DNA from 2 places in the Reyranella sp. GW821-FHT12G01 genome. Region 2 is predicted to be linked to the other one. Evidence: riboswitches for the same ligand, from Rfam matches in the RefSeq annotation. Region 2 holds a riboswitch; the other holds the start of a gene.
What was found. A riboswitch is a leader RNA that binds a small molecule or an ion and turns the genes downstream of it on or off. The one in region 2 is predicted to bind S-adenosylmethionine.
Positions count from the first base shown of each region.

Region 1: another riboswitch for S-adenosylmethionine. It lies ahead of AC1RP5_RS27985 (O-succinylhomoserine sulfhydrylase); the one in region 2 lies ahead of metX (homoserine O-acetyltransferase MetX).

Region 1 is NZ_JBXAPV010000003.1:621,623-625,849, reverse strand. Features, by position in the region: gene AC1RP5_RS28000 (Bug family tripartite tricarboxylate transporter substrate binding protein) at 1-236, shown strand, start outside; gene AC1RP5_RS27995 (helix-turn-helix domain-containing protein) at 288-1,361, opposite strand; gene AC1RP5_RS27990 (hypothetical protein) at 1,374-1,979, opposite strand; SAM riboswitch at 2,276-2,352, shown strand; gene AC1RP5_RS27985 (O-succinylhomoserine sulfhydrylase) at 2,429-3,640, shown strand; gene AC1RP5_RS27980 (TenA family protein) at 3,667-4,227, shown strand, end outside.
Region 2 is NZ_JBXAPV010000001.1:1,007,729-1,011,955, forward strand. Features, by position in the region: gene AC1RP5_RS04955 (prephenate/arogenate dehydrogenase family protein) at 1-49, opposite strand, end outside; gene hisC (histidinol-phosphate transaminase) at 46-1,137, opposite strand; gene AC1RP5_RS04965 (chorismate mutase) at 1,162-2,013, opposite strand; SAM riboswitch at 2,118-2,193, shown strand; gene metX (homoserine O-acetyltransferase MetX) at 2,254-3,420, shown strand; gene metW (methionine biosynthesis protein MetW) at 3,417-4,022, shown strand; gene AC1RP5_RS04980 (GNAT family N-acetyltransferase) at 4,180-4,227, opposite strand, start outside.

The DNA.
Region 1 (4,227 bases), on a different contig from region 2:
TCGAGGCCTATACCTGGGCCGGCCTCTATGCGCCCGCGGGCACGCCGGCGCCGATCGTGCAGCGCCTCAATGCCGAGCTGCTGAAGGCGCTGAAGGATCCCGAGGTCGCCAAGAAGATTTCCGATCTCGGCTACGAGATCGCCTCGTCGACGCCGGCCGAGTTGGCTGCGCACACCGCCGCCGAGTTGAAGAAGTGGACCGAAGTCGCCAAGGCCGCAGATGTTAAGCCCGACTGAGTCGTGGCCCGGTCACACTAAGGTAGTGTGTTGGTCGGTGTTACGGATTAGCTAGGCAATTGGTCTGCTAGTCACTAGCCGAAGCTTGGGCCGCTCTTGTGAGATTATCTCGGGCATATCTTCCAGGTAGATGCCCAACATATCGGTCAACTCTTCCGTGGAGTAGCCGAGCTCTCCAGTATGGCTGCGTAACAGGTTTCTGAACACTTTAGGTTCTTCAATGCCCTCGATTTCAATGGGTTCGGCGCTACGCCAGCCTCGCTTGCTAAGCTCAATTTGATAGTAGCGATAGCTTCGTTCGGTCATTCGCTTGAGGTCACGGGCGCGCCGCAGTATTGCCTGCATTGACGCTTTCCAGTGAGACTTAAGGACCATAAGTCTTTCGAGAGACATGCCGTACAATTCGTGTCGGATGTCGTCCTGAGGCATCAAGAAGGCAGCGGCAAACTGGTTCGCTTCGTCTTCTTGTTCGGGGTTGGGAATTGAGTGCATGCAGAGATGCCCAACCTCATGCAGTAAGGAGTAGCGCAGTCGGTCTTTGGCTTTGACGCGTGAATTGAGAAAGATCAGGGGCGGGATCCGATCGACGCCATGCTGGCAAAATGCATCGATAAGATCCGAACCGAAATCGAAGGGCACAATCAGGATGCCCGAATCTTCGATTGTCTTTACGACATTGGAAACGGGACCTCGCGGCAGCATCCAGGCTTGGCGCACTGCCGCCGCGATCTCGTCGATTTTCCCATCGTATTGATCAGGGTCAATAGAGGGTGGCGGGACCTTGGTCGGGACCAGCTCAACTGATCGCAAAAGGCTTTCTATCGAGAAGCGGTAAAGCTCGGCCTTGGCATTGATCCGATCCCACTCCGTCGCGGTGAGCTTCTTCCTCTTGCGATGATAGCTGGCCTGTGGCGGCCGCAATTGCCCCTCTCTCGTAAAAAAGTGTGGTCTAAGCTGCAGCACACTGCTCATCGCATGGACGAGCGCTTCTTCTGGCACAACGATGCCGGCTTCAATTTTGGATACCTTGCTCTGTGAAATATGCAGAGCCTTTGCGAGCTCGGTCTGCGAGAATCCTCGCAGCTGCCGAGCCACGGTCAACATGGCGGCATTAAACAAACCCATAACGCTCACCGATTAACTGTTATCGCGCTTGCGGTCAGCAGGTTGTTTTTTGGCAACTACTCGTGTGCCCTCGTCGGGATCATCGGTCGGCGGAGTCACCGGCGTGATTTCGTGCAGCTGTTCGGCCGGGGCAATGCCAAGCGAAATCACCCAAGTTTCTTCTCCAGATCCCGGGCAAAATAGACGAATATCTGGACACGCCGGGTCGGCTGTATTGGGCACGTACCCCAAAAACAGAATGGTCGCCTTCGCTGGGAGGTTCGGAAGCGTTTCTTGCCTCACTTTGTTTGATCGCAGATCCATCGAGGTCTGATTGAAATTCTTTGCGACTTCGTTGCCTTCGTCGAGCTTGTGAACCTGGAATATCCAATTCTGATCGATGCAGAAGAAGGTTGTTTGGTTTTCCTCGGTAATCTTGATTCGGGGCTTACCGTCCAGAGCAATTCGTAGTTCGTTGGCTACATAGTCCCGCAGAACACGCGTCCGCGTGCCGGGCTCAAGGATATGATTGTCGGCGCGCTTCCAGAGCTTACGCGACGCCTCGGTTATGGCGTCTGCGAAAATAGGAAAATAGGGCGCCAACTCCTTCTCAGCTTGCTCTTTCGGACGAAATGCCATTTTATCGGACCGCCGGATAATCCTTATTGTTCAGCAAGATACCGAGGTGGCTGGCAAAATCAATAGTAATTATTCCGATCTTATTCCAGCCTGTTGGGCGCATGCTGCGCCCTGTTTAGCTGGTGACGCAAGCGGTAGCCGCGTTGGTGTCGGCGGCGTAGCGATCGGAGTGCCTATCGATCCGTGCTCATGGCGGTCTCTCACCTCATCGGCGCTTCAACGTCACGGCGGTTCGGACGCCTTCCGCGTTCACGTGATGAAGCACTAGCTTGCGCCCGACGACCGCCGCCCTTATAGAGGCGGTCCGTGGAGATTTGAGCCGACCGGCTTGCGACCACGTTAAACATCGCTAAAAGGTCGGAGGTTCACGCAAAACCCCCGTCCTTCCAGGTCGGGGGTTTTTCGTTTGCGTCGCCGGGAAAGGGCGCGCGACGAAGAGGAGAAGTGTGATGGACGGATCGATTCCGAAGAAGAAGGCTCAGGCCGATACCACCAAGTGGCGCACCCAGACCCGCGCTGTGCGCGGCGGCCAGGTCCGCAGCAATTTCGACGAGACGTCGGAAGCGCTGTTCCTGACCTCGGGCTACGCCTATTCGAGCGCGGAGGAGGCCGAGGCCACCTTCAAGGGCGAGAGCAACCACTACCAGTATTCCCGCTTCGGCAATCCGACCGTCACCATGTTCGAGAACCGGCTGGCGGCGCTCGAAGGCGCCGAGGCCTGTCGCGCCACTTCGACCGGCATGTCGGCGGTGTTCTTCGCGCTGCTGGCGCTGCTCAAGTCGGGCGACCGCATCGTGGCAGCCCGCCAACTCTTCGGCTCCTGCCACTACATCGTGGCCGAGCTGCTGCCGAAGTACGGCATCCAGAGCGAGCTCGTGGACGGCGGCGACCTCGCGCAGTGGGAGAAGGCGCTCTCCAAGCCGACCCAGGCCGTGCTGTTCGAATCGCCCTCGAACCCGATGCTCGACATCGTCGACGTGAAGGCGGTGTGCGATCTCGCGCACAAGGCCGGCGCCAAGGTCGTGCTCGACAACGCCTTCGCCACGCCGATCCTGCAGCGCCCGCTCGAGTTCGGCGCCGACGTCGTGGTCCACTCGGCCACCAAGTACATCGACGGCCAGGGCCGCACCCTGGGCGGCGCCGTGCTGGGCTCGAAGGAGTTCATCCTCGAGAAGCTGCAGCCGATCATCCGCAACACCGGCCCGTCGCTCAGCCCGTTCAACGCCTGGGTGCTGGTGAAAGGCCTGGAGACGCTCGGCCTGCGGGTCGAGCGCCATTGCGCCAATGCCCGCCGCGTCGCCGACGCGCTGGCCGCGCATCCCGCGATCGGCCGCGTGCTCTATCCGGGCCGCCCCGACCATCCGCAGCATGCGCTGGCGGCCAAGCAGATGTCCGACTTCGGCGGCGTGGTGACGTTCGATCTCAAGGCCGGCAAGTGGGCCGCCTTCGAGACGCTGAACCGCCTGCAGATCGTCGACATCTCCAACAACCTGGGCGATGCGAAGAGCCTCATCACGCATCCGGCGACGACGACGCACATGCGTATCGGCGCCGAGGAGCGCGCGAAGCTCGGCATCACCGACGGCACCGTCCGCCTCTCGGTCGGCCTCGAGGATGCCGAGGACCTGATCGGCGATCTCGTGCAGGCGCTCGGCGGCTGACTTAAACGATAGCTGGAGTACAATGCGTGCCGCTCTCGGCTGATCTGTGGGCGGCGAACGCCGACCTAGCCAACCGCATCCTGTCGCACGGCTTCGTGCGCGGGCTGCGGGACGGCTCGCTGCCGATCCAGTGCTTCAAGGGCTATGTCGCGCAGGACGCCTATTTCCTTGAGGCGTTCGCGCGCGCCTATGCCTTCTGCCTCGCCAACTCGCGCGCGAGGGAGGACCTGTACGGTTTCGCCGGGCTGATCGCCGGCGTCCTGCAGGAGCTGAAGCTGCACAAGAGCTACGCCGAGCGCTGGCAGGTCGACCTGTCGGGCGTCGCGCCGGTCGAGGCGACGCGCGCCTATGTCGATTTCCTTTTGGAGACGGCGCGACGCGGCAATCTCGGCGAGACGATCGCAGCCATGACGCCCTGCATGCGCCTCTACGCCTTCCTCGGCCGGTCGCTGGCGGCCAACAATGCCGCACCGCTCTATTCGGAATGGGTGAAGACCTACGCCGATCCGGGCTTCGAGGCGCTGGCCGCCCAGCTCGAAGCGCTGCTCGACCTGCATGCGACGGACAGCGAACCGGTGCGCGCCAAC
Region 2 (4,227 bases):
TCAGGCCGATGCCGATCAGCGTGATCTTGTTGAACAGGGGCTCGCTCATTTGGCCGACGCCACGAAGCGGGCGAGCGAGGCCTGCACCGCCTTCACCTCGGTCTCGGTGCCGACGGTGATGCGCAGATGCTCGGGCAGGCCGTAGCCTGCGACGAGGCGCGGGATGAGGCCGTCGTTCATCATCCACTCGTTGGCGGCGGCTGCGCGTTCCTTGGAACCGAAGCCCACCAGCAGGAAGTTGCCGACGCTCGGCAGCGGCTTCAGGCCGAGCTTCACCAGCTCGGCGCTAAGCCACGGCAGCCAGATGTCGTTGTTGGTGCGGCTGGCGTCGGTATGGGCGATGTCCTCCAGCGCCGCGACGCCCGCGATCTGTGCCGCGAGGTTGACGTTGAACGGCTGGCGCAGCCGGCTCATCACGTCGACGATGCCGGCCGGACCGTACATCCAGCCGAGCCGCAGGCCGCCCAGTCCGAAGATCTTCGAGAAGGTGCGGGTCATCACCACGTTCTCGGCCTGGTCGACCAGCTCGACGCCCGATTCGTAGTCGTTCTTGCTGACATACTCGGCGTAGGCCGCGTCGATGATCAGCAGCACGTTCTTCGGCAGGCCGGCGTGCAGGCGGCGCACATCGTCCTTGGTGACGTAGGTGCCGGTCGGGTTGTTCGGGTTGGCGAGGCAGACGATGCGCGTCTTGTCCGTAACCGCGGCCAGCAGGGCGTCGATGTCGCTGCCGTAATCCTTGGCCGGCGCTGCGACCGGCGTCGCGCCGACGCCCAGCGCGTTGATCGCGTACATCAGGAAGCCGTACTGGCTGTAGAGCAGCTCGTCGCCCGGGCCGCAGTAGGCGCGGACCAGCAGGTTCAGGATCTCGTCGGAGCCCGCGCCACAGACGATGCGTGCCGGATCGAGGCCGAAGTGGCGGCCGATCGCCTTGCGCAGCTTGCTGGTGTCGCCGTCGGGATAGCGGTGCAGCTCGGCGGCCGCCTTGGCATAGGCCGCCATCGCCTTGGGCGACGGGCCCAGCGCGCCCTCGTTGGACGAGAGCTTGGCGATCGTCTCCTTGCCGTCGATCGAGTCCTTGCCCGGCACATAGGGCGCGATCTTCATGATGCCCGGACGAGGGGTGAGCGCGCTCATGCCAGTCTCCTTCGAAAGTTCAGATCACGGCTTGGCATCGATCGGCACGGCATAGGCGCCGATGGCCGCCGCACAGCCCTTTTCCAGTCCCAGGGCCGCTTCGAGTTCGCGCAGGCGCGGATCGTCGTCGACGATCACGCCCGGCACCTCGACGAGATAGTGATGCACGCCGGCCACAACCTGGTCCAGCGCCGAGGTGAAGGCGGGGAGGCCCGCCTTGGCCAGCGCCGCGGCGATGCGGTCGCGGCTGAGGCCGTTCTTCGCCTCGACTGCCAGCAGCGCGCGATCCGAACCGCTGGGCTCGGCGTCGATGCGGGCCAGCACGAAGGCCGAGATGCCGCGCGCGCGCGCGTTCGGCATGGAAAGGAAAGGCAGGCGCGCGATGACGGTCGGCAGGGTCGTGTCCTTGCCGGCGAGCATCGGCCACCACGGCGTCGAATCGGCTTCGAGCGGGGCGGGCACGACGCCGATGGTCGTCGGCGCGGCGCGCACCGCGGCCAGCACGCCGGCCGGCGTGTCGTGGGCGACGAATGGGATCTGGCAGCCGAAGTGATCGCGCGCGAGATCCCAGTAGCCGGGCTGGTCGTTGGGCCGGCAGATCGCGATCTTGAGGCCGGGCGTCTGGATCAGCGTGAAGGCGCTCATCATTTCACGCCACATGCGATACATCGCGCCGGACGGGAACCGGCCGTCATGCGCCGCCAGGCGCTTGCGCAGGACCTGCGCCTCGCGCCCCGGACGCAGGGCCAGACCCCCCGACGGCTTGGTCGCGGAAATGAGCCCGACGACCTCCGAGCGGCGACGGATCAGACCGTGCAGGTCCGTGTCGATGGCATCGATTTCCTGCCGCAAGATTTCGAGATCTGGAGCGTCCATTAGGCCGTTTTTTCCTGTGCGCAGCGGCGATACTACGTCCGCACTGCCCGCGTAAAGGCAAACAAACCGCAAGAGGCTTGCCTCCCGTCCCCTACAACCGTATAGAGCCTCTCCGTGGAATTTGAGCCGACCGGCTTGCGGCCACGTTAAACACCGCTAAAAGGTCGGAGTGCTCGAAAAAGCCCCCGCCCTTCCGGTCGGGGGCTTTTTCGTTGGCGTTTTTGCCTGGAGAGGACTGTGCTGGACGACCTCACCGATGCCGAACGCAAGGCGCTCGCCCAGTGCCGCCACGCGGTCCTGGGCGTGGACCGGCCGCTGCGGCTCGACTGCGGCGTCGATCTCGGGCCTTACCGCGTGGCCTACCAGACCTACGGCGAGCTGAACGCCGACAAGTCGAACGCCGTGCTGGTCTGCCATCCCCTGACCTGCGACCAGTTCGTCGCCGATCGGCATCCCGTGACCGGCAAGGAAGGCTGGTGGGAGAGCCTGATCGGCGCCGGCAAGGTCCTCGATCCGGCCCGCTACTTCATCATCTGCGTGAACGTGCTCGGCCATTGCATGGGCACGACCGGCCCGCAGGCCAAGGATCCTTCGACCGGCCAGCCCTGGAACCTGCGCTTCCCGGTGGTGACCATTGGCGACATGGTGCGGGTGCAGGCGGCGCTGATCGACCATCTCGGCATTCCCGATCTCTTCTGCGTCATCGGCGGCTCGATGGGCGGCATGCAGGTGCTGGAATGGGCGGCCACTTACCCGAAGCGCGTCTTCTCGGCGGTGCCGATCGCCTGCGCGGCGCATCATTCGGCGCAGAACATCGCGTTCCATGAGGTCGGCCGTCAGGCGATCATGGCCGATCCGGAGTGGAAGGGCGGCGACTATCGCCTGCACCAGACCAACCCGGCGCGCGGCCTCGCGGTCGCCCGCATGACCGCGCACATCACCTATCTTTCGGAGCAGGCGCTGCAGCGCAAGTTCGGCCGCGCCCTGCAGAACCGCAACGCGCTGGGCTTCGGCTTCGATGCGGACTTCCAGGTCGAGAGCTACCTGCGCCACCAGGGTTCGACCTTCGTCGATCGCTTCGACGCCAACAGCTATCTCTACATCACGCGCGCGATGGATTATTTCGACCTCGCGGCCCAGCATGGCGGCGTGCTGGCCAATGCCTTCAAGGGCTCGGCGACGCGCTTCTGCCTGATGAGCTTCACCAGCGACTGGCTGTTCCCGACGCGCGAGAGCCGCACGGTCGTGCATGCGCTGAACGCCGTGGCGGCCAATGTGTCGTTCGTCGAGGTCGACAGCGACAAGGGTCACGACGCCTTCCTGCTCGACGAGCCCGAGATGTTCCGCACGCTCTCGGGCTTCCTGAAGGGCGCCGCCACGGTGCGCGGCTTGGGAGGCGTGGCATGAACGCGCCGATCCGCGTCGATCTCCAGCTCATCGCCGACATGGTGGAGCCCGCCACGCGCGCGCTCGACGTCGGCTGCGGCGACGGCGCGCTGCTCGCCTACCTGACGAACGCCAAGAAGGTCGATGCGCGGGGCATGGAACTCAGCCAGGCCGGCGTGAATGCCTGCGTGGCCAACGGCCTGTCGGTGATCCAGGGCGACGCCGATGCCGACTTGCGCAACTATCCCGACGATGCCTTCGACTACGTGATCCTGAGCCAGACCCTTCAGGCCACCCGCGAGCCGCGCGAGGTGCTGAAGCAGATGCTGCGCGTGGGCAAGCGCGCCATCGTCTCGTTCCCCAACTTCGCGCACTGGCAGGTGCGGCTGCGTCTGGTGTTCGGCGGCCGCATGCCCGAGACCGCGTCGCTGCCCTACAAGTGGTACGACACGCCCAACATCCATCTCTGCAGCATCGACGATTTCCGCGCGCTCTGCCGCACGATGGGCGTGCGCATCGAACGGTCGATCGTGCTGAACAGCACGAGCCGCCGCATCAACCTGCCACCGCTGCTCGCCAACCTGATCGGCGAACAGGCGGTGTTCATGCTCCGGCGGGATTAGAGCGCTCTTCGCTTCACGTTCACCCGCACCACCTCATCCTGAGGAGCATGCCGCAGGCGTGCGTCTCGAAGGATGGGCAACAGACGTGGTGCTCGCGCCCATGCTTCGAGACGGCCCTTCGGGCCTCCTCAGCATGAGGTCTTTGTTGAGTTTACGGTTAGCTTGAGGGCAGACGCTCGTAAAAGCCCTCGATCGCGTCTTCGCG